4 regions of the Oryzibacillus soli genome follow, and region 2 is predicted to be linked to each of the others. Evidence: riboswitches for the same ligand, from Rfam matches in the RefSeq annotation. Region 2 holds a riboswitch; each other region holds the start of a gene.
The links. A riboswitch is a leader RNA that binds a small molecule or an ion and turns the genes downstream of it on or off. The one in region 2 is predicted to bind cyclic di-GMP.

Region 1: it holds a riboswitch for cyclic di-GMP, as region 2 does, so the genes downstream of both, ACSEXW_RS16660 (hypothetical protein) here and ACSEXW_RS12625 (putative bifunctional diguanylate cyclase/phosphodiesterase) in region 2, are expected to answer to the same signal.
Region 3: it holds a riboswitch for cyclic di-GMP, as region 2 does, so the genes downstream of both, ACSEXW_RS03940 (hypothetical protein) here and ACSEXW_RS12625 (putative bifunctional diguanylate cyclase/phosphodiesterase) in region 2, are expected to answer to the same signal.
Region 4: it holds a riboswitch for cyclic di-GMP, as region 2 does, so the genes downstream of both, ACSEXW_RS06655 (pyridoxal phosphate-dependent decarboxylase family protein) here and ACSEXW_RS12625 (putative bifunctional diguanylate cyclase/phosphodiesterase) in region 2, are expected to answer to the same signal.

The regions. Positions count from the first base shown of each region.
Region 1 is NZ_JBPPGJ010000011.1:177,335-182,219, forward strand. Features, by position in the region: gene ACSEXW_RS16650 (sigma-70 family RNA polymerase sigma factor) at 1-22, shown strand, start outside; gene ACSEXW_RS16655 (DUF4179 domain-containing protein) at 15-1,367, shown strand; gene ACSEXW_RS16660 (hypothetical protein) at 1,448-2,914, opposite strand; cyclic di-GMP riboswitch class II at 2,939-3,022, opposite strand; gene ACSEXW_RS16665 (hypothetical protein) at 3,323-4,000, shown strand; gene ACSEXW_RS16670 (SRPBCC family protein) at 4,630-4,885, opposite strand, start outside.
Region 2 is NZ_JBPPGJ010000008.1:134,090-138,974, reverse strand. Features, by position in the region: gene nifB (nitrogenase cofactor biosynthesis protein NifB) at 1-113, opposite strand, end outside; gene ACSEXW_RS12630 (DNA-3-methyladenine glycosylase) at 444-1,034, shown strand; gene ACSEXW_RS12625 (putative bifunctional diguanylate cyclase/phosphodiesterase) at 1,006-2,181, opposite strand; cyclic di-GMP riboswitch class I at 2,579-2,669, opposite strand; gene ACSEXW_RS12620 (LacI family DNA-binding transcriptional regulator) at 2,749-3,801, opposite strand; gene ACSEXW_RS12615 (cation:proton antiporter) at 3,877-4,885, opposite strand, start outside.
Region 3 is NZ_JBPPGJ010000002.1:438,717-443,601, forward strand. Features, by position in the region: gene ACSEXW_RS03930 (electron transfer flavoprotein subunit alpha/FixB family protein) at 1-634, opposite strand, end outside; gene ACSEXW_RS03935 (electron transfer flavoprotein subunit beta/FixA family protein) at 673-1,512, opposite strand; gene ACSEXW_RS03940 (hypothetical protein) at 2,056-2,271, opposite strand; cyclic di-GMP riboswitch class I at 2,347-2,437, opposite strand; gene uvsE (UV DNA damage repair endonuclease UvsE) at 2,524-3,522, opposite strand; gene ACSEXW_RS03950 (hypothetical protein) at 3,675-4,007, opposite strand; gene ACSEXW_RS03955 (D-alanine--D-alanine ligase family protein) at 4,059-4,885, opposite strand, start outside.
Region 4 is NZ_JBPPGJ010000004.1:137,571-142,455, forward strand. Features, by position in the region: gene ACSEXW_RS06655 (pyridoxal phosphate-dependent decarboxylase family protein) at 1-1,496, opposite strand, end outside; cyclic di-GMP riboswitch class I at 1,579-1,666, opposite strand; gene ACSEXW_RS06660 (SLOG family protein) at 1,896-2,453, opposite strand; gene ACSEXW_RS06665 (hypothetical protein) at 2,532-2,747, shown strand; gene ACSEXW_RS06670 (GTP-binding protein) at 2,788-4,797, opposite strand.

The DNA of each region.
Region 1 (4,885 bases), on a different contig from region 2:
GGAGGATTGGTGCCATGACTGAGCGGCTGGATCGGTTGGACCTCGAATTGGAAAAGCTATCGGCCTCCGCAGAGACGGAGGCTCTCCCCGAGGTGCCGGCGGCGGCACTGGATGCAGCCATCGCCGCCGGCATGGCGGAGGGCCGGAGGCGGCGGCAGACCTCCCGGCGAAGGAGTTGGTCGCTGGGCACCGCCGCAGCCGCGCTGGTGCTCTTCTTCGGCCTGGTGCGCGTCTCCCCCGCCTTCGCCACCTACCTTGGCGGTCTGCCCGGGATGGGCACCCTGGTCAAGCTGGTGGCCGGTGATTCGGGCTTAACGGATGCCGTACGCCGCGACTTCATCCAGCCCGTCGGGACCGAGGATTCCCATGACGGCATCACCTTCACGGTGGACGGCATCATTGCCGATGAAACCAGGGTCAATGTGTTCTACACCCTTCGCGCCTCCCAACCGTTCGAGCACCTGCTCTTCCGTAAGCTGGAGATACAGGATGCCGATACCGGGAAGGCCGTTCTAGCCAGCTACATGTACAGCTGGCCTTCAGAGACGGCGGTGGACCGGGAGGTCCGCGGCCGGATCGATATCGGCATGTCGGACGGCGTGCCCGTTCCCGAGCGGATGCGCATTACGATCGAGCCTAACCTGCCGGAAGCTCCGTCCGGGGCCTCCTGGTCCGCATCCTTCGGCATCGACAAGGATCGGTTCCGCGACCTGAAGGAGGAGCTCCCCATCCATCAGGTCGTGACCGTGGAGGGCCAGCGCTTCACGGTGGTCCGTGCCGTCATCCATCCGACCCGGATCGGGCTGGAGCTGGAGATGGACCCGTCGAACACCAAGCGTCTGTTCCACTTCAGCGAGCTGACCCTGACGGACGAACGGGGAACGGTCCTGAAGAGCCAAGGAGCCTCCTTGACCTCGGAGTCCAGGCAGATCATCTACTTCGAGAGCAGCTTCTTCCGCAAGCCCAAGCATCTTACGCTTGCCGGCAGCCGCATCATGGCGCTCGATAAGTCGAAGCTTCAATTGAAGCTGGATCTGGAGAACAAGCGTATCGTCGATGCCCCCGACAGCCGCGTGAAGCTGCTCGATGCTTCGCCGTCCGTGAACGGCAAAGGCTCCATCCGCCTCTCCGTCACCGGCAATCCGGAGGACCATTATTTCTACAGCCTCGTAGGAGGCCCCGGCCAGGACGCCGATGGGAAGCCGCTGCGCATTGGAGACCATCGTTCCAGCAATTCCTCCGGCTCCGTCGAATACGAGACTACCTTCGAGGTGGAGGCCGACGGGCCGGTCGTCAACCCGGTCACCTTCGACCTGATGAATTACCCCGCATGGATCGAGGAGCCGTTCTCGGTGAAGCTTAAGTAGACCGGGTAACGGAGTTCTCCAACAAACGAAGCCTCCCGACCACAGATGTGGATGGGAGGCTATCTTTTTTACCCTATGGCTTATTCCTTGTGCCCGTTGCCGTTTCCGTTGCTGCCCGGGTAGCCGTTGTCGGAATGGGAGGTATCCGTCTCCGGTGCGGGAGGGGTCACGGTCACCGAATACGGAACGCTGACCGGTTGAGAGTGGTACGTGGTCACGAACGTGCCGGAAGCCGTATAGCCATCGGTCTTGGTGTTGATGTTCGTGGACACCGCCTGGGTCTGCAGCTCGCCGTTCACCTTGAAGGTCAGGACGAAGTCTACCTTGATGACGCCGCTCACGTCATGGTTGCCCGCCCACAAGCCGGTCACGTCTCGAACCTCCACGTCACTGACAACTGCCTTCGGTGCGGCCGGCACGTTGAAGGCACCTTGTGCCGTCAGACCATCCTGCCCAATGGTGAAGGAAGCCGATTGGCCCGGAGTCAAGCCGGTGAGGGTGCGGACGCTGGTCGCTGTCTTCCCGTTGCTGTACTCTTCCTCCACCTGGTAGGTTACGGTATACGTGCCGGATGCCCAATCGAAGGTGTAGGAGGCCGAAGCCGCATCCACTCTCAGGAAGCGGGGCTTCACCGGGGGGACGAAGGTATAGACGGTGTGGACGCTGTTATCACCATAGGTTGCGTTCAGTGCCTGGGTCTCGGTGCCCAGCACCTGGGCGGTCTGCGCGGTAACGGTCGCCTTCAGCCTGCTGTTGATGTCCGTCCGGGTATAGGCATAGGTGAACAGGTTGCTGGCAGGATCATAGCCCGGCTCTTGCACACCGGAGATGACCGTCTCCTTCAAGACAACCGGCACCGGCGCCGTGCTCACGGTTACCGCTGCCGCACCGTCCTTGTAGGCCGGGTCGCTGGCTTGAACGGCATAGACGTCCTTCGTGCCTTCGACATGTACCGTGATGGCGGACGAAGTGACCTTGCCGTCGTCCCAAACCTTGTTCAAGGTGTAGGAATACGGGAAGGTGTTCGCCGCGCGGTTATAAGTCCCGAAGGATGTGTCCGTCACATGGTATCGGTCGATGTAAGCGACATGCACCTTGCCTGCGGATACCGGACCGGCTACCGTGCTATGGATCTGTCCAGCGGTCTTGCCGTTCTGGTAGACGGTGTAGGCTTCCACGGACAGGTCCAGGTTCCCCTTGTCTCCGGAACCAAGCGGCAGGACGGCCGAGTAGGTGAACAGCTTGTCCGCCACCTTTTTGATCGTGAAGGCGACCTGCGGGTAGTTCACCAGCTTCATCACCAGGACCGGACCGTCAATGACAACAGTGCCGGACAGGCTGACGGAGCTCTCCTTGTTGTAGGTCAGCTCAGCCCGGGTCTCGGACGTTAACACCCCTGTGCCGTAGCCCGTCTGCTTCACGGTACGGGCCGGTTCCACGGCCGTTGCACTGACAACCGCTCCAGCCGCCAAGGCAGAGGTTGCCGATCCTGCCAACAATACGGCGGACAATACACTTGCGCTGACCCATTTGACACTCTTCTTCATGCTGCTATTCCTCCTAGTTATGGTGCCTAAGAGGGCCGGTTACACTAGTGGCTCCATATAACCCAAGTGTCCAGTTAGAGGTTATACTTCATCGCATCCCTTATGTTCGTTATAATGATTATAATTCAGATAGGTCGATCTGAATAGTGCTTTAGACCGATTTGATGTCGAATTTAATAGAAGTTTAGGACTTTAAACTTATATATCGTGACGGAATGGTCCGTGGCGTCCATATGACTATGGATTCTCCGGCGGACTCAACTCCGGAATCGGCACAACCGGGCAGTAGCCAACCCTTTTCCCCTCCGGGAAACCGTAATATAATGGATCCATGCGGCGAAGGACGCCCTTATTCATCCACCGGTGAATAAGGGCGTTTTTATTTGCTCTTAAAAGGGAGGCGAGAAGATGAAGGCTTTTGAAGAAGCGCATGCGGCGTTCGTGCAGCATCATCTGGAGCGGCGATCGGGAGAACGGCGGGATCGGCTGGAACGAGGGCACAGCCATGCGGAGAAGCTGTTCGCGCAGAAGGTCTGGTGGCCGCTGAAGGGCCACTTTGATGGTCTGCATCCCGAGTATGAGGTGCTGGATTGGCGCGGGCGGCCCTATTATGCGGATTATGTATATTCTCCGGGGCAATGGAGCCTGCTCATTGAGATCAAGGGCTACGCGGAACACGTCACCCACATGGACCGGACCAAATACTCCAACGAGTTGAACCGGGAGTGCTTCCTGCAGGGTGCAGGCTTTCATGTAGTCTCGTTCGCCTACGATGACGTAGCCCACCGGCCGGAAGTGGTGTTGTACTTGCTTCGCGTCATCTTGAACCGCTACGAGTCCACCGGCTCCAGGGTGGAACGGGTCTTTTTCGCCGATCAGGAGATCTTCCGCTACGCCGTCTTCCTGGCCCGGCCCATCCGTCCGGTGGACGTATCCGCCCGCTTCTCCATCGACCCTCGGACGGCCGTCGCTCACCTGCGAAGACTTTGCGCCAAAGGATGGCTGCAGCCGGTTCATCGCGGCACGGGACAGCGGACCCTCTACTACGAAATTACCAAGCAGGGGCTGGACAGCGGGCTCTGGTGATGCAGACGACGGTCGGCAGGAGAGGCGGGTTGGCAGCTGTGGGAAATCGTTACGTCGGGGGGCTAGTCAGTTGGTTGCCGGGGAGTCGTCACGTCGGGTACTCGATTGGTTAGTTGCTGGACGGTGCTGGATGGGGCGATACGTCGGGTACTTGGTTGGTTGCTGGGGGAGGCGCTACGTCATTTACAACTAAATGGATTTCTTGTACTTAGATCACCAACGCTGAGCAGCTCGCATGAACGAAGTGGATTTTATGTATTTAGTTCACTCTAAATGGGCGGTATCGACTGGATTTACCCTAACTAGATGCAGTTTTTGTACTTAGTTCATGCGATATTGGGCAAATCGCCCAAACTAACTACTATAAATGCACTTAGTCGAATTACCTGCCACGTGAGACGTCGGCCAATGGGGAGCTCTCACCTTTTCGGGGGACTTCAGCGGGTACTCGCCCTTCAGCAGACACTCGGCCTTCCGGCCACCGTTCCACTTCCAGCCGTCGTTCCGCCTTCCGGCCACCGTTCCACTTTTCGCCGTCGTTCCGCCATCCGGCCGCCCCCCTTCCGGCGGAGGCCAGCGCAAAAAGCGCAGCGCGGAAGCAACCTTCCGCAACTGCGCTCTCGTTTTTTTCACCAGCCGAAATCGAGGGTCTTGCCCGTCTCGGCGTAGGTCTTGATGTTGCTCAGGATCATCGGCCAATGCTCTTGCGTGTTGGCGTAGGACGGATGCCCCTCTGCCCACTTGTCGTTCACCAGGACCAGCTTGGTGCAGCCGCCGACGGGGTCCAGGGTGAAGGTCACCCGGGTCTCCAGCTCCTCGTGGTTGCTGTAATACGATGGCCCCGGATGCTCCAAGTAGCTGAACACGCGCCCCGGCTCCACCTCC
Region 2 (4,885 bases):
TTACAGTAGTTGCAGCGGATGTTGCAGCCGGGTGCCACAGCCACGTGCATTCTTGCGAAGAAGTGGTGGGCATCTTCGTCATAGCAGGGATGTCTGGAATGGTTCGGTTCCATTCAACCACCTCCTTGTGTTATGTTTCATCACATATCTGTGCTGCCCTTGCTTTGTTAGACCCATATTACTCCTGATCCGCCTGGAAGGTCAACGCTTTTACCTATCAAAACCAGCATTGTAAACATTCTGACACATCTAATGTCATGTTATATTACATATAAGTGACGTAAATCGTTTTCAAATTTGTTCTGAAACGCATACAACTTTTCGCTTGATTGGTTAGGAATCATTCTCAATGCGGATTGGATTCGTGCCCGGCCGTCCGGATTTGGATTATGGACCCGCGGACCTTATAATGCGGATAGGATAAGGATACGGAGGGTTGAGACGTGGCTAGATTGCAGAGAGACTTCTTCGAAAGAGATACGGTGGAGGTGGCGCAGGCTCTGATCGGCTGCAAGCTGATCCGGCGTCAGGATGGGATAGAGGCCGAGGCGGTGATTGTGGAGACGGAGGCTTACAAGGGAAGCGGCGATCCGGCCAGCCATGCGGCAAGGGGCGTCACCCCCCGCAACCGGCTGATGTTCGGTCCACCGGGCATTCTTTATGTCTACTTTTCCTACGGGATGCACCATTGCATGAACATCGTCACGGAACCGGACGGCGTGCCCGGCGCGGTGCTGCTGCGGGCTGCCGTACCCGTGTCGGGGCTGGAATGGATCCGCTCCAATCGACCTCGCATTCCGGAGGCCCGCCTGATGGACGGTCCCGGCAAGCTGACCCAGGCACTGGCTGTGGATTTGGCCTTGAACGGCTTCGATGTGTGTGATCCCTCCCGCACGGAGCTGCGGCTGGAGGCGGGAGAAGCGCTGCCCTTCCAAGCCACAACCCGCATCGGCATCAGCAAGGGCAAGGAGCTGCCCTGGCGTTTCGCAGCGGCCCCCGGCCGCACTATGCCCCCATCACCCGGCTTCCGCTGAACAGAAGCATGAACGGTTCAGGCTCTACCGGACGGCTGATATAGTACCCCTGAATCTCATCGCAGCCCAGCTCCAGCAAGCTCTCCCATTGGAGGCCCTCTTCCACGCCCTCCGCGATCACCCGCTTGCCCAAGCCATGGGACAAGGCGATGACGCTCTGCACGATGGTCCGGTCCCGGGTCACGTGCAGCATATCCTTAACGAAGGTCCGGTCGATCTTGATCAGATCGGCGTCCAGCTTGCGGAGCAGCGACAAGGAGGAGTATTCCATACCGAAGTCGTCGATGGCCAGGCCGACTCCCAGCTCCGCCATCTCCCGGCTGAGCCGGGAGGAATCCCTTTCGCTTCGCATGGCGGCCGTCTCCGTAATTTCGAGACACAGCCTTCCCGGAGCCAGCCGGGTCTCCTCCAGCATCCGCTTCAGCCGGTCGGTAAACTGAAGGTCCGAGATCTGGCTGGCGGACAGATTGATGGACAGCCGGATCGGAGGAAGCCCCTGCTCCTCCCATTGCTGCAATTGCCGGCAGGCCGTCTCCAGCACCCAATAGCCGATCGTCCGAATAGCCCCCGAGCGCTCCGCCAAGGGGATGAACTCCACCGGAGGCACCAACCCCCGCTCGGGATGCTGCCACCGGATCAGCGCCTCGGCGCCGACGATCTGGCCCGTCCGGATGTCCACCTGCGGCTGGTAATGAAGCCGGAACTCCTGATTCCGTAGAGCCTCCTCCACCGCCGAATCGAACCGGCGCATAGCTTCCCGCTCCTTCGCGGGGACCGCCCAGTCGGCCATCTCTACCAGAACTGCATATTGGCTTCTGCCCTTCGGATGGGGCATCCATTCCGACTTCGCCACCACCCTCTTCTTCCTTGGCCCTGCCAGGATCTCGAAGCAGCCCTGGAGAAGCGGCGTCCCTGCTTCATCCTCCGGCCAATCTGCCGATCGGCCCCATTCGCCTACAGGGGCCACCAGATCGCGGATGGACCGGGACACCAGCCCGTCTGCCGGCAATTCGAAGAGCTTCTCCGCCTCGGGGTTGGCCTCCGCAATTTCTCCCTCCTGATCCAATAAGAGAATCGAAACCGGTGCATGATCATACAAAAAGCGGTATTTCGCCTCAACAGAAACTTGGGGACGGTTCATTTCCATGCTCACCCTTCTTGTGTCTTCGTTCTTGTGTATCTACATGACTCATCCATCGTTAGGCCACATACTCGGTGAGGATTGTCCAGTTGCGGCCGGCCTTCTTCGCCGAATACAGGGTGTAGATCCGCTGAAGCAGACCGTCCCTGATCTCCTTCTGCAGCGATTCCTGCTCGTAAGCCGCGGAGAGCAGGAAGATCTAACCCGCTCCAAGTGTATGCGCTTCCCAAATCACGACATGCCGCTTCCCTGCGAATCCGGATCCGCCATGCTGTCCGTCAGCCTGTACAGCGGGCGGTCATGAGTCTTAAGACCCAAAGAGCGAACCTCCTCGTTGCCAATCCAGCACCGGCTCCAGGCACAAAAAAAAGAAACCTTGCTCTAAGGTTTCCTCCATCCTTAAAGCGGCAACTGGCTGGCATGCGGTCATCCCTGACCGTGAAGCCCCTGTAGCTTTGCGTCCCTTGCTTTCACAAGGTTTGCCTTGAACGTCTTTGCATAATATTCACATTTTATATAGTTCTTTTATACCATATCTGTCGAATTATGTCCACCGTTTTTTTACAGCTTCTCCTAGAGTTCCTTTTTTTCGGATTTAGCTGGTCCCATGGTTTCTCCCGGTACAAAGGGTCCGAGCAGCCGTACATGCTCGTAAGGAGACAACGGATTCGCCAGTCTGCGGAGCATCAGCTCCGCCGCCCGTTCCCCCGATTCGTCGATGAGCAGCACCGGTCGGGACAGCCCGGGCCGGTGCAGGACTTCCCAATCCTCAATCCCCACCACAGAGAGCTCCTCCGGAACGGACAGCCCCAAGGCCGCCGCAGCTCCAAAAATCCACTCCGCTTCGCCGCTGACTCCACCGATCACCGCCGTATATCTGCCGCTGGCAAGCCTCGTCTTCAGCCGCCCCATCCAGCGTCCCCTGTCCTCCGTCCCTTCCGTCAGATGTTCGCCGGGGTTCAGAGACAGCCCCAGACGGGCGGAGGCATTCAAGAAGGCCTCCCACCGGAGACGGAACCCGCGGAACTTCACGGTATCCCCCGCATACAGGATGCTCCGGTGCCCCTGCTTGTATAAGGCATCCACACTGATGTGAACGGCGTGCTGAACATCCCAGATCACGCTGTCCACCGCCGCTTCGACCGGCGGATAATTAATAATCACTACGGGTACGGACAGCTTCAAGAACGCCGTCTCCACCCACTCCGGGATAGCCGGGCCCAGGAACAGACCGTCCATATGCAGGAGGCCCGCACGCTCCGCCCATTCCAGCAGCTCCTCCTCCCTTCGGCACCAGCCGGGGAACAGCAGGTTCTGGGCGGCATGGCCCAGCTCATGGAGCCTGCGCTCCAGTCCCTCGGACTGCAGCCGGAACAGCCGGCTGTCATTCATGATGAGCAGCGCGAACCGCCGCGGCTTGCCTGAAGCCATCGGAATTCGTTCCGCGGCCAGCCCGTCCGACAGCGCCTTGGACCAATAACCCAGACTCCTCGCCGTACGGAACACCTCCCGCCGAGTGGACTCCGACATGCCCGGCAGTCCCCGCAGCGCCTTCGATACCGTATGGACCGTCAGCCCCAGCTCGTCCGCAATGGTCTTCAGTGTGATCTCCTTCTTGAGCGGCATCCGTTCCCTCCACCTTTCCTCCCCTTATTTTATCAAAAGAAACGGCAAAAAGGACCTCCCAAGGGAGGTCCCTGTCTATGATTTTGCCGGCAGTACAGGAGCTTTGCCGCCCGGCGGCTTGTCCTTTTCTGCAATCTCCAGCCCCAGCTTGCGGGCCACAATACCGGTGGTGCTGGCTTGGATCAGAATCGTCAGGAGTACGGCCATAAACGTGACTGAAGCGATCACATCCGCGTGCTGGATGCCCGTGCCTGCTATCATGCCGGACAATGCGGCGGGAATGACCCCGGTTTCCCGGACCCAGAACATGAAGACCAGCTCATTGCGCCTCCACTTGGCTTTGCGGTCGGGCAGGGCACAGAGAAGGACCGTGATGGGCCGGGCCACCAGCATGAAGATCAGAATAACCGCCACGCTCGGCAGCAGGTACTCATAGATGACGCCGAAGTCGACCTGGCTGCCCAACAGGATGAAGATCAGCATCCGCATAATGACCGTGACGTTCTCCGCCACATGCTCCATCTCGTGATGCTTGTCGGTCATATCCAGCTTGAACAGCTTGGCGTTGCCCCAGATGAGCCCCGCCACGAAGGTGGCCATAAAGCCGCTTACGTGGAGTATGTCCCCAAGCAGATAGGCGCCAAGCGAGGTCATCAGCATGGCGATGGCCGCATAGTCCTTCAGCTCCCCGAACCGGGAGTGGCCCACCAGATAGGAGACGCCAAAACCGACGGCCGCCCCCACCGCTACGCCACCCAGCGCCGTCTTCAGGAAATCGAGGACGCCGGAGGCCAGGGTCACCTCCGAGGTGCCGATAATAACGGCCAGGATCGAGAAGGTCAGGATGGAACCGGTGGCATCATTGAAGGCCGATTCGCTCTCTACCGTCTCCCGGACCTTCGGAAGAATCTTTACCTGCTTGAAGACCGGGATCAGGGTAGCCGGATCTGTGGAGGAGATGACGGCTCCCAGGAGCATGGCATAGGACCAGCCCAGGTCCAGCAGGAAGTGAGCCGCAACGGCAACCAGTCCGCCTGTAATCAGCACGCCGGGAACCGACAGCATGGCCACGGTGAACCATACC
Region 3 (4,885 bases), on a different contig from region 2:
AGTCAAGGACCTTGGCCGCGATGGACGCCTCCTCGAAGGTCTCCGTCATCCGGACGATCTCGCCGGTCCGCTCCGGTGCCTTGGGCAGCGCCTGGAACACGCCCGCCCGGGCCGTGGCCATCTGGGGCCGGTACTGCTTGCACAGGATCGTCGCCATCATCTTCTCGGAAAAAGCTGGTCGGCTCGCCATCAGGAGCCGTGAGGGATGTGGCTCCACGTCCAGCTCCGTGCAGTCTGCCGTCAGACCCGTGGGCAGGTGGGTCACGATGGCCCCCGCCAGGTCTCTTCCCGTCGCCGTCGCTCCGTACAGGACGATCTCCGGCTTCACCTCACGGAATACCTTGAGGCAGATCTCGCTATAGGGCCGGGTCCGGTAATCCAGCAGCTCCGGCGCCTCCACCAGATAGACCCGGTCCGCTCCGTAAGCGATGGCCTCCTGGGCCAGATGCTCCGCCTGGTGCCCGATCACCAGCGCCAGAAGCGGCGCCTCCAGCTTATCGGCCAGCTTCCGCCCTTCCCCCAGGAGCTGCCAGGATACCTTCTTGGCCGTTCCCCGCCGGTGCTCCACTACGATCATGACGCCGCGGTATGCCGACCAATCCGGTGCCGCCGTCTCCAACCGTTCTTCACTCATCGCATGCCCCTCCTCTTATCTCCCGTTATCCATGCCGCTTACCAGCCCAGCCGCTTCGGCAGCTCCTCCGCCCACAGCTTGCCGGCCAGATCCGTTGCAAGCTCCTGTGCGGTGGCGCCCTCCACCCGTACGGTGTTGGCCTTCTTCAGCTCCGGCACCCAGGTCTTGCCCACGATGGTTGGGGAGCCCTTCAGACCGATCTTCGTCTTATCCAGCTCGGGGAAATCCGCCGCCGTCCAGACCGCCGCCTTGTATCTCGCCGCCCGGATCATGCCGGGGAGCGTGGCCCGCCGGATCTTGTTCAGCTCCTTCAGCGCCGTCAGCAGCACCGGCATGGAGGTCTCCGTCACCTCTACGCCGTCCTCCATCTGCCGGTGAACCCGGACCCGCCGGGTCTCCGGGTTGACGTCCGCCACCTTGCATACATACGTCAGCTGGTCCATGTTCAAGCGGCACGCCACTCCGGGACCAACCTGCCCCGTATCTCCGTCCAGCGTCTGCTTCCCGCAGAACACCATGTCTACGGGGCCCCAGACCTCTCCGATCTTCCGGATCGCCAAGCCCAGCACGTAGGAGGTGGCCAGCGTATCCGCACCGGCGAAGCCCCGGTCGGTAACCAGCACCGCCTCATCCGCCCCGAGGGAGATGCATTCCTTCAATCCCTTCTCCGCCGGCGGAGGGCCCATGGTCACTACGGTCACCCGGGCCCCGAACTGATCCTTCAGCCGCAGCGCCTCCTCCAAGCCGTGCATGTCATAAAAATTGACGATGCTGGGAACGCCCTGCCGGATCAGCGTGTTGTTCTTCGGATCGATCCGGATTTCCCTGCTGTCGGGCACCTGCTTGACACAAACAACTACATGCAGCAAGTGAAGCACCTCCGTTTTTCGTTGTTCCGCCGGAACCGGGAGTAAGCGGCGGACTTTATAATGATTTTTACATTAGAAATGATAGCGCTTTCATAAATCTGTGTTAGAATTTCGCTAGTGCTGTATCTCCCCCGCTATCACCATATTCCACGAATTCCACAGCCTGAACACAATTCCTACATTGTGAATAAATTCATTTGTTGCAGACCCCCATTTTGCTTATCAGCTGTCAAACTTTTGACATAAATTCATAAGAAAGCGCTATTTTAACCCCTTTCTACTCCTGATATGGGTGCGGATGGATAGATTTGTTCACCAGTTCGGCATGCAAGCCCCATCTGGCCCTATGCTTACTGCTATGGACTTCTGACTGGAGCCACCCCATGCTGCCTTTTCCATTCGTGAATTATTTCACTAGTACAGTGCCGGCATTTTGATTTACACAGTTTCTGGAATACGGTCCCACCTACACCCAATAAAATGAAAAACCCGCCAGCAATGACGGGTTCTTAATAACCATATGATTCCTGTCAGCATGCAGGCGGTTTCGACCTAGAGTGCTCCGGTCCGGAATTGCTGATGAGTGTAGATCGTTCCGAGATGCTGCATCAGGTCCTGAAGCTCCACCGATTCCAGTCCCAGCATGTTCGCCAGGATGCTTTCGGCCACTTGCCGACTGCCCAACATTTCACCCAATTCCTGCACATTGCTCTGAAGCTTCGTCTGCCGCTGGAGCGACATATACGATTTGGCCAGCATAGCCCCCATTGTTGCGCGATCTCCTCTCTTCCTTTCCACAGGAAAAAAAAGAACCCCCGGGTGCTTCCCGGAGGAGGGCATCCCTTTGGCGGCCCGGCTGTCGTGGTCCCCGTTCGGAGACCTTAGACCCGCGGCTTTGCGTCGCTGCCTTTCGGCAGGTTTGCCTTTTTCAGTGGAAATGGTTCGTTGGTATTAAGTTAACGATACCGTGACTCGCAGATTTTGTCAAAGGGTAATTCCAAATGTCGGAAAAATTGAGTCTTAAGTCTCAATTTCCACACTGGCCTGATCCAATCGCCTTACTCCTTCCAGGCCGGGCAGCTCCTCCATCAGCTTGAACAAGGCTCCGTCCTTCATCTTCGCCTCGATCATCACATCCAGAGCGGGCGTCATGGGGGCGACGGCCCGTAGGAAGCCGGCCAGCGGAGCGGCCTCCACATAATCCGCATGGGCCCGGACATCCTTGTCGTTCTTCGGGCTGGAGACATGGATCTTGGGCGGAAGGGCGGGGAGACCGACGGAAGCCTCCGGATCCGTTCCGGCGCCCTCCCAGGTCTTGCCGATCCTCGGCCACAGCTCCGCGGCATCCTCTCCGGTATGGTTCACCATATGATGGTGAAGATCCAGCACCATCGGCGCCCCCACTTCCTCGCAGACCTCCAGGGTCTCGAGAGCTGTGAAGGTCTTATCGTCGTTCTCCAGGGTAATGCGGCCCCGAACCTCCGGACGCAGCTCTTCGAAGTGCCGGATGAAGCGGTCCCGGGCCTTCTTTTTGTCGCCGTAGGTGCCTCCGATGTGGATGTTGCACTTGGCGCTTCCGTTCAGGCCCATGGCCGTTAGCATGGCGTGGTGCCGCTCCAGGTCGGCCATGGAGGACTTCAGCACCTCCGCACGGGGCGTCGACAGCACGGTAAAGTGGTCGGGATGGAAGCTTGTCCGCATCCGGTGCTGCCGGACATATTCCCCCAGCTCGGCGAAGTCATCCGCCAAGGCGGGCATCGGATCCCAGCCGTTCAGAAGCTCGTGGCCGGCCAGCGGGATCAGCTTGGAGGAGAACCGGTACAGGCGGATGTCGTGGGCCCGGTTATGGCGAAGCAGCCGCAGCGTGTTGCGGATGTTCTCGGAGGCCAGGCGTTCCAGCTTACGGATGGCGGCCTCCCGGTCCTCCAGCTTGGCGAAGCTGGTGGCGGTCATCGTTTTGGACGGAGAAGCGTTGCTTACGGAGGTGGACATGGCTACGTAACCGAATCGTACGATCACACTTTTTGCCTCCCGCGCAGTATAGTCCGTTATACCGTACCCGGGTTCCCGCCGTTTCATTCTCCGGCAGCCTTCCTCTCCGTGCGGGACATGGGGTGCTTGGGAGATGAAGGCCATAGATGGCCTTCATTCCGCCGCAGCCCCCTGCTGCATCAAACGGCTCCGCCCGCTTCGTGCTCTCCGAAGAACATCTCGTGAGCCAGAGCGGTCTGAATGCGGGCCTCCTCCTCCGTCAGCAGCCGGATCAGCTCCATCTCTACTTGGGTAATCTCCTCCCCTTGGAAGTTGATCTCCGCGATGGACGCCAGAATCTTCACGATGGCGATCGCCTTGTTATCCGGAGAATAGGCGATGACCTTCTGGCCGGCCGGAAAAACCCGAAAGCCGGATTTGACCATCTTGCCGCGGCCGTATTCCAACAGATCGTACAGCTCCTGCGTTCGCTTGAACTTGCATACCGAATTGAACTCCGTCGCGAATCCCATATGTCCGCCTCCTTCTATCCTTTCTCTTAAGGATACCATAGGCTCATCCCCTTATTCATCCGATGCCGGGCTCCCCGTTCCTTTCCCCATGGCGTAATCCACCAGCCTTGCGGCCAATTCCGGATACGGTATGCCGGAGAGCTCCCACAGACCGGCGTATGCCCCACCGGGGCGGAGGTCCGGGGCCAGCTCGACGGCATCGACCAAAAGGCGGCCGTCCTCGGCCGCTTCCACGAAGCGGATCAGCACCGCGCCGGATGCATCCAGCAGGTCGGCGGCCTGACGGGCCAGCCGTCCGAGCTGCTGCGCCGTCTCTTCCGGCAGCTTCGCTGGAGCCAGCGGCTGTCCGGGTACTATGCCGGCCCCATTAGCGGAGTCCGCCGCCGCATCGGGCACCGGGGTCCCCTCTCCGATGGCGCTCTGAAGCGGCACCTTGCCGGCCAGCAGCGCGACGAACAGCGCACGGCCGGGGACTTCCTCCTCCGCCATCACCCGGCTATCCGCCGAGAATGCCGCTTCCATAGCCGCCTCTAGCTCAGCGCGGTTCCGGCAGATGATCCCGCCGCCTCTGCAGGAGCGGGCGGGATAAATCCGGCAGGGATACCCGACGGCCATTTCGATCTCCGCCACATAGTAAGCTCCGTTGCCGGCATACCGCTCCCGCGTGAAGGTACGGAAGAGGCCCTGCGGCAGACCGCAATGGGCCAACAGACGCCGGATCACGGAGCGGTCCCTTCCCAGAGCGCACTGGCGAAGATCCGGCCCCGCCATGGGAATTCCCATCAGCTCCGCCAAGCTGGAATAATGCCTCTCCACCCCTTCTGCCCCCCCGTCTCCACAGAGCGGCAGCACCGCATGGAGTCCCGTCAGCACAGCTG
Region 4 (4,885 bases), on a different contig from region 2:
AGATGCTTCTTGGTATCGCCGAAGAACATCTTATCCCGATCCCGGCCCAAGAGCTCGAACAGCTCCTCGTTCAGCCGGTTGGTCTCGGCGATCTGCCCGGTGGAGCAGCGCCCGGCCACTTCGTCCGCGAAACGGGGGCCTACCGGCGCATACAGCCGGAACAAGGAGACGATGCCCGGATTATCGGCATTCACGAGAGTCAGCTCGGGAATCTCCCGGGCCACCTCTTCACGGATACGGTGGCTCACCTCGATGAACTGCGCCAGCAGTCTTTGGTAGCCCTCGATTCCGAATGCGGTCAAGGCGCTGTAAATGCTGACGGCGCTGGCCATCCTGGAGCATTCGAGCGTGTAACCCGTATGGTATTGGCCGTACCCCCGGTGTCCCACATAAGGCGTCTCCTCGGGCTCCAGATCCAAGAGCTTCAGATCCGATGCGTTGCGGACCATGAACAGGCTCGTCACGTACGGCGTCTGGCCCAGCTTCTGGAAGTCGAAACAGAGTGAATCAGCCAGGTTCAGGTGCCGGAGCCTGCGGTGAATGGCGTGCAGAGGCTTCAGCGCCGTAATAGGCAGCCCAAGCGGGTTACGGTCGAAGTCATACCCGTTGAAGAACGCGAAAAATCCGCCCAGCGCCGAATCGGCATGGATATGGGGATCAGGCAAGCCGTGGGCTTGTGCGATCTCACGGGAGACGGCGCTGACGCCCTGCACATCGTCGATGCCCAAGGCATCCGTCGTCCCCGTCGTGGCGACGATATAAGCGGGAATTCCGCCTTGGCGGATTACCTGCAGCAGCTTGTCCCGCAGATCATCCAGGTCCATGCTGCTGTCGCGGCGGGTGCGCACCCGGATCAGCCGATCCGTGCCGAGACCGGTGGCCTGGACCGATTTATAGAGGCTGTAGTGGGCCGCTTCCGAGCAGAAGGCGTACAGGTTCCGCGGCACTCCGGTCTGTTGAGCGTCCGGCGCAAGCTTGGCAATGGCCAGACGGAGACCTGTAAAGACCGCCCCTTGACCGCCCCAGGTCGTATAGCCGCCGCTTAGCATGGGGTCGTATCCGACCAGCTTGGACATCATGCCGATGACGCGCACCTCCGCCTCGGCTCCAGCGGGCCCGTAGACATCCCACAGGTTGTTCCCGTTCACCAGGAAAGCGGCCAGCATGCCGACGATCCCGGGAATGCTCGCCATGGGCAAAATGTTCGTCAAAAAATACTTCGTGTGGTATGGATGGTCATGAAGCAGCTCCAAGAGCTTCGGAACCACATCCTTCATAGGAGCGCCCGATTGGGGTATCGCGCTCTCCTGCAGCAGCTCCCGGTAAAAATGCTCCGAACGCCGCTTCGTTCCGGCCAGATTGACCCGATCCGGATTTTTCAACCGGTCGGCTCCTGCCAGGAGCTCCTCTAAGAGCTCCTGGAGCTGCTGGCGCCGGGAGGGGTCGCCGTCCGCACTGGGAAACCATTCTTGAACCCGATTCAAAGCATGGTTCACGTACATCTCTCCTCTTCTGTCTTTGTAGTGGGCTTGTAAGGGAAAGAAAAAAAACTGGAGCCGGATATGCCACAGTTCAGGAATGGGCAACTGGCTGACTTTCCCGACCTGCGGGAGTAGTCCCTATAGCTTTGCGTCCCTGCCTTTCGGCAGGTTTGCCGGTCACTATTCGATTCAGGTCCAACTTCATCCCCCAATAGGTAGGATAAAGGATGAACGATCTTTGTCACGCAAAAAATGTGTCTAAATTGGAAACTTTTCTGTAATTTGTCGTTTTTAACTCCCGTTTCCATGGGTAAGATTGGCTAATTCCCTGCAATCAGGCGATCTTGGGGTGCGACAAAGAGGACCGGACGCCTCCCTTCGGATGCATCCGGCCCCTGCCGGTCCCTTGTCCCTTTAATCCCAAGCCGGACGTTCCTCGTCCGCCGTATCCTGAAGGTCCTGCGCCGTAATCGTGATGATTCGGTAAGGCTCAATAGCTGCGTAACGCTGAGCCTCCGCACGGAGGTACCGGGGCGAGCCCTCCTTCTCCTCATCATACAGAAGCAAGAGGCCGTCCGTGTTGCGGAGCAAAAACCGGTCTTTGGCCTTGAACTGCCAAGGCCCCTCATACCCGCGCTTGGAGACGCAGGCCTTGTAGTCCGCCCGCGCGAGGAGGCTGCGGTACCATTCCTGCTTCTCCTCGCCCCAGTGCTCCTCCTGGTTCTCGTAAGGGGTGATCACCGCCAGCCGGAGCGCAGGATACTCCTCCCGAAGCTCCAGAGCGGCTTCGGCGGCCCACAGCTCCACCCCCCACTGGCCGCTGACCACCACCCATTCCAGGCCATCCTCCAGCAGGCCCCGGAGCACCTTGGCCACCGCCTTCTTAATAATCGGAATCCCTGGATGCTTCATGGAGTGGATCCCCAGCTCCGATGCCTTGTAGCCTGTGATCAAAATCCGTTCCAGCGACAATCCCCCCTTGTATTCGACACGGATACAGGTTAGCATAAGATGGTAAGTCTAGGAAACTTTGAAAAGGAGAATGCAACCATGGCACGCAACCGCAAGCTGATGACCGACGCCGATTTCCAGGAGGCTATGACCAAGCGGATCCCGATCCGGGTGTTCGAGGACGATATGATCGTGGATCCCAAAGGGCTGATCATCCGGTTCGACGATTCCGTCATCGTCGTACAATCAAGCGTAAGCGAAATTACCTACCATCAACGGAAAAAGTGCGAGTTCTTCGAAAACGAGAGGGACTAGCCCCGCGATTGCCCAGGGGCTCCTTCCGTCGCATGGCACGCTACAGAGCCCGTCGAACCGCCAATATATATTTGGACTGGTCGAGCGGATTCACTCCCCTCCGGGGCCGCTCCACATGAACCTCCGGCGGGCATTCCCGGTATCCACCGAACGATACGGACAGATGGCCCCTTCCCTTGGTCATGGAGCTTAGCCGCGCCGGAAAATCAAGGGAGGTTGCCACCGGGAGCATCCCGGTCAGCTCCAGCCGCTCCCCGCTCAAGACGGGGTTGTCGAATTCCCCCCTCATCAGCACCAGCTCATTCATCACCTTGCCTCCGGCCTCCTCCGGCACGGACAGGCGGAACCGGAGCATCGGCTCCAGCAGCTTGGTTCCCGTGCGCGCCAGCCCGTCCATGATGCCCATCGGCGTCGCCACGACGAAATCCAGCGGATGGGTATGCCACACGTGATGCTCCCCCTCCACCAGCGTCACCTTCAGATCCGTTACCTCCCAGCCGCGCAAGCCCTGCTCCAGCGCCTCCGGGACCCTGCGAGCTACCTCGTTCTGATAGCTCTCCAGAAGGTCTTCTTTCCGTACAATGGAGGCATATTGCAGGCCGCTGCCCCGCTCGCCGGGCTCGATCCGGAACCGGAGTACCGCCCAGCAGGGCTTGGGCATCGTATAGGCGATGAACCCGAAGCCGGCTTCGGCCGGCGTTTCCTTATAAATGACCGTCGGCTCCCCGAAGTCCACGTCCAGCCCGTAGCGGCTCTTCACCAGCTCCGTCAGGACCTCGATCTGGATCGGGCCCATGACCTTCAGATGAAGCTCCCGCTCCTCCTTCAGCCACTGGACGTCCAGATGGGGATCCTCATCCGCCAGCTCCCGGAAGGCGGCTACCGCCGCAGGGAAGTCCTTCTCCTGACGCCACTTCACCTGTACGGTCAGGAGGGGCACCGCCATCCGCCCGAGGTGCGGGATCCGCTCCGGACTGCCGAGAATGTCCCCTACGGCCGCGTGGCTGAAGCCGTACACGGCTCCGATGTCCCCGGCTTGCAGAACCCCGGCGTCCACGGATTTGGGCCCCTCCACCTTGCGGATCTGCGTGATCTTCTCGTCCAGCCCCCGGGTGTGGTTCAGGACGGAATCCCGGTTGCGGAGCACGCCGTCGTACAAGCGGACATACGCCACCCGGCCCATGGCCGCATCCTGCTCCAGTTTGAATACGACGCCCGACAACGGAGCGTCGGACGAGCCTGCCGGTGGCGGCAGCAGGGAAATGATGGCATCCATCAGCGGCAGGATGCCGATGCCTTGACTCGAAGCTCCGAAGAGAACGGGATAAGCTGTGGCTCGCTCCGCCGCGGGCTTCAGAACATCCCTCAGCACTTCTGGCGGCTGTTCTCCTTCCTCCAGCACCTTCATGAGCAGCTCCTCGTCCTGCTCCGCCAGGATCTCGTTCAGCAGCCTGCGGTATTCCGCCGCTTCCGGACAAGCCTCTCCCGAAGCCGTCGCCCCCTCGCCCATAAGATCGAGGACTCCCGTAAACCCATTTTCAACCCCCACAGGCGCCTGGATCGGCACCGCGGCAGGCGAGAGCAGCCTGCGGATCTCCGTGAGAACGCGCAGCGGGTCTGCGCCGATCCGGTCCATCTTGTTCACATAGAGGAGGGTCGGAATCCGCAGCTCCCGCAGCGCCCTCCAGATCACCTCCGTCTGAGCCTGGACGCCTTCCACCGCGGAGAGAACCAGCACGGCGCCGTCCATCACCCGCAGACTTCTCTCCACCTCGGACAAGAAATCCACATGTCCCGGCGTATCCACCACATTTACGGATACTCCCCGCCATTCGTATCGGGTCACCGCCGCCCGGACGGAGATGCCCCGTTCCCGCTCCACGTCCAGCCAATCCGTCTGCGCCGTCCCCGTATCGACGCTGCCTAAGGTCCGGATTCTGCCGCTGGCATACAGAATCCTCTCCGTGGTGGTCGTCTTGCCGGCATCCACGTGGGCGAACACGCCCACGTTCCGGACCCGAAGGCCCTCCCGATTGTCTTCCCCTATCATGCTCAAGCCGCTCCTCCCCGGAACAAAAGAAAAGCTCCCCCGCCCGGAGGGAGCCTCATGTTACGTCCGCAATCCGTCCACGCTTATC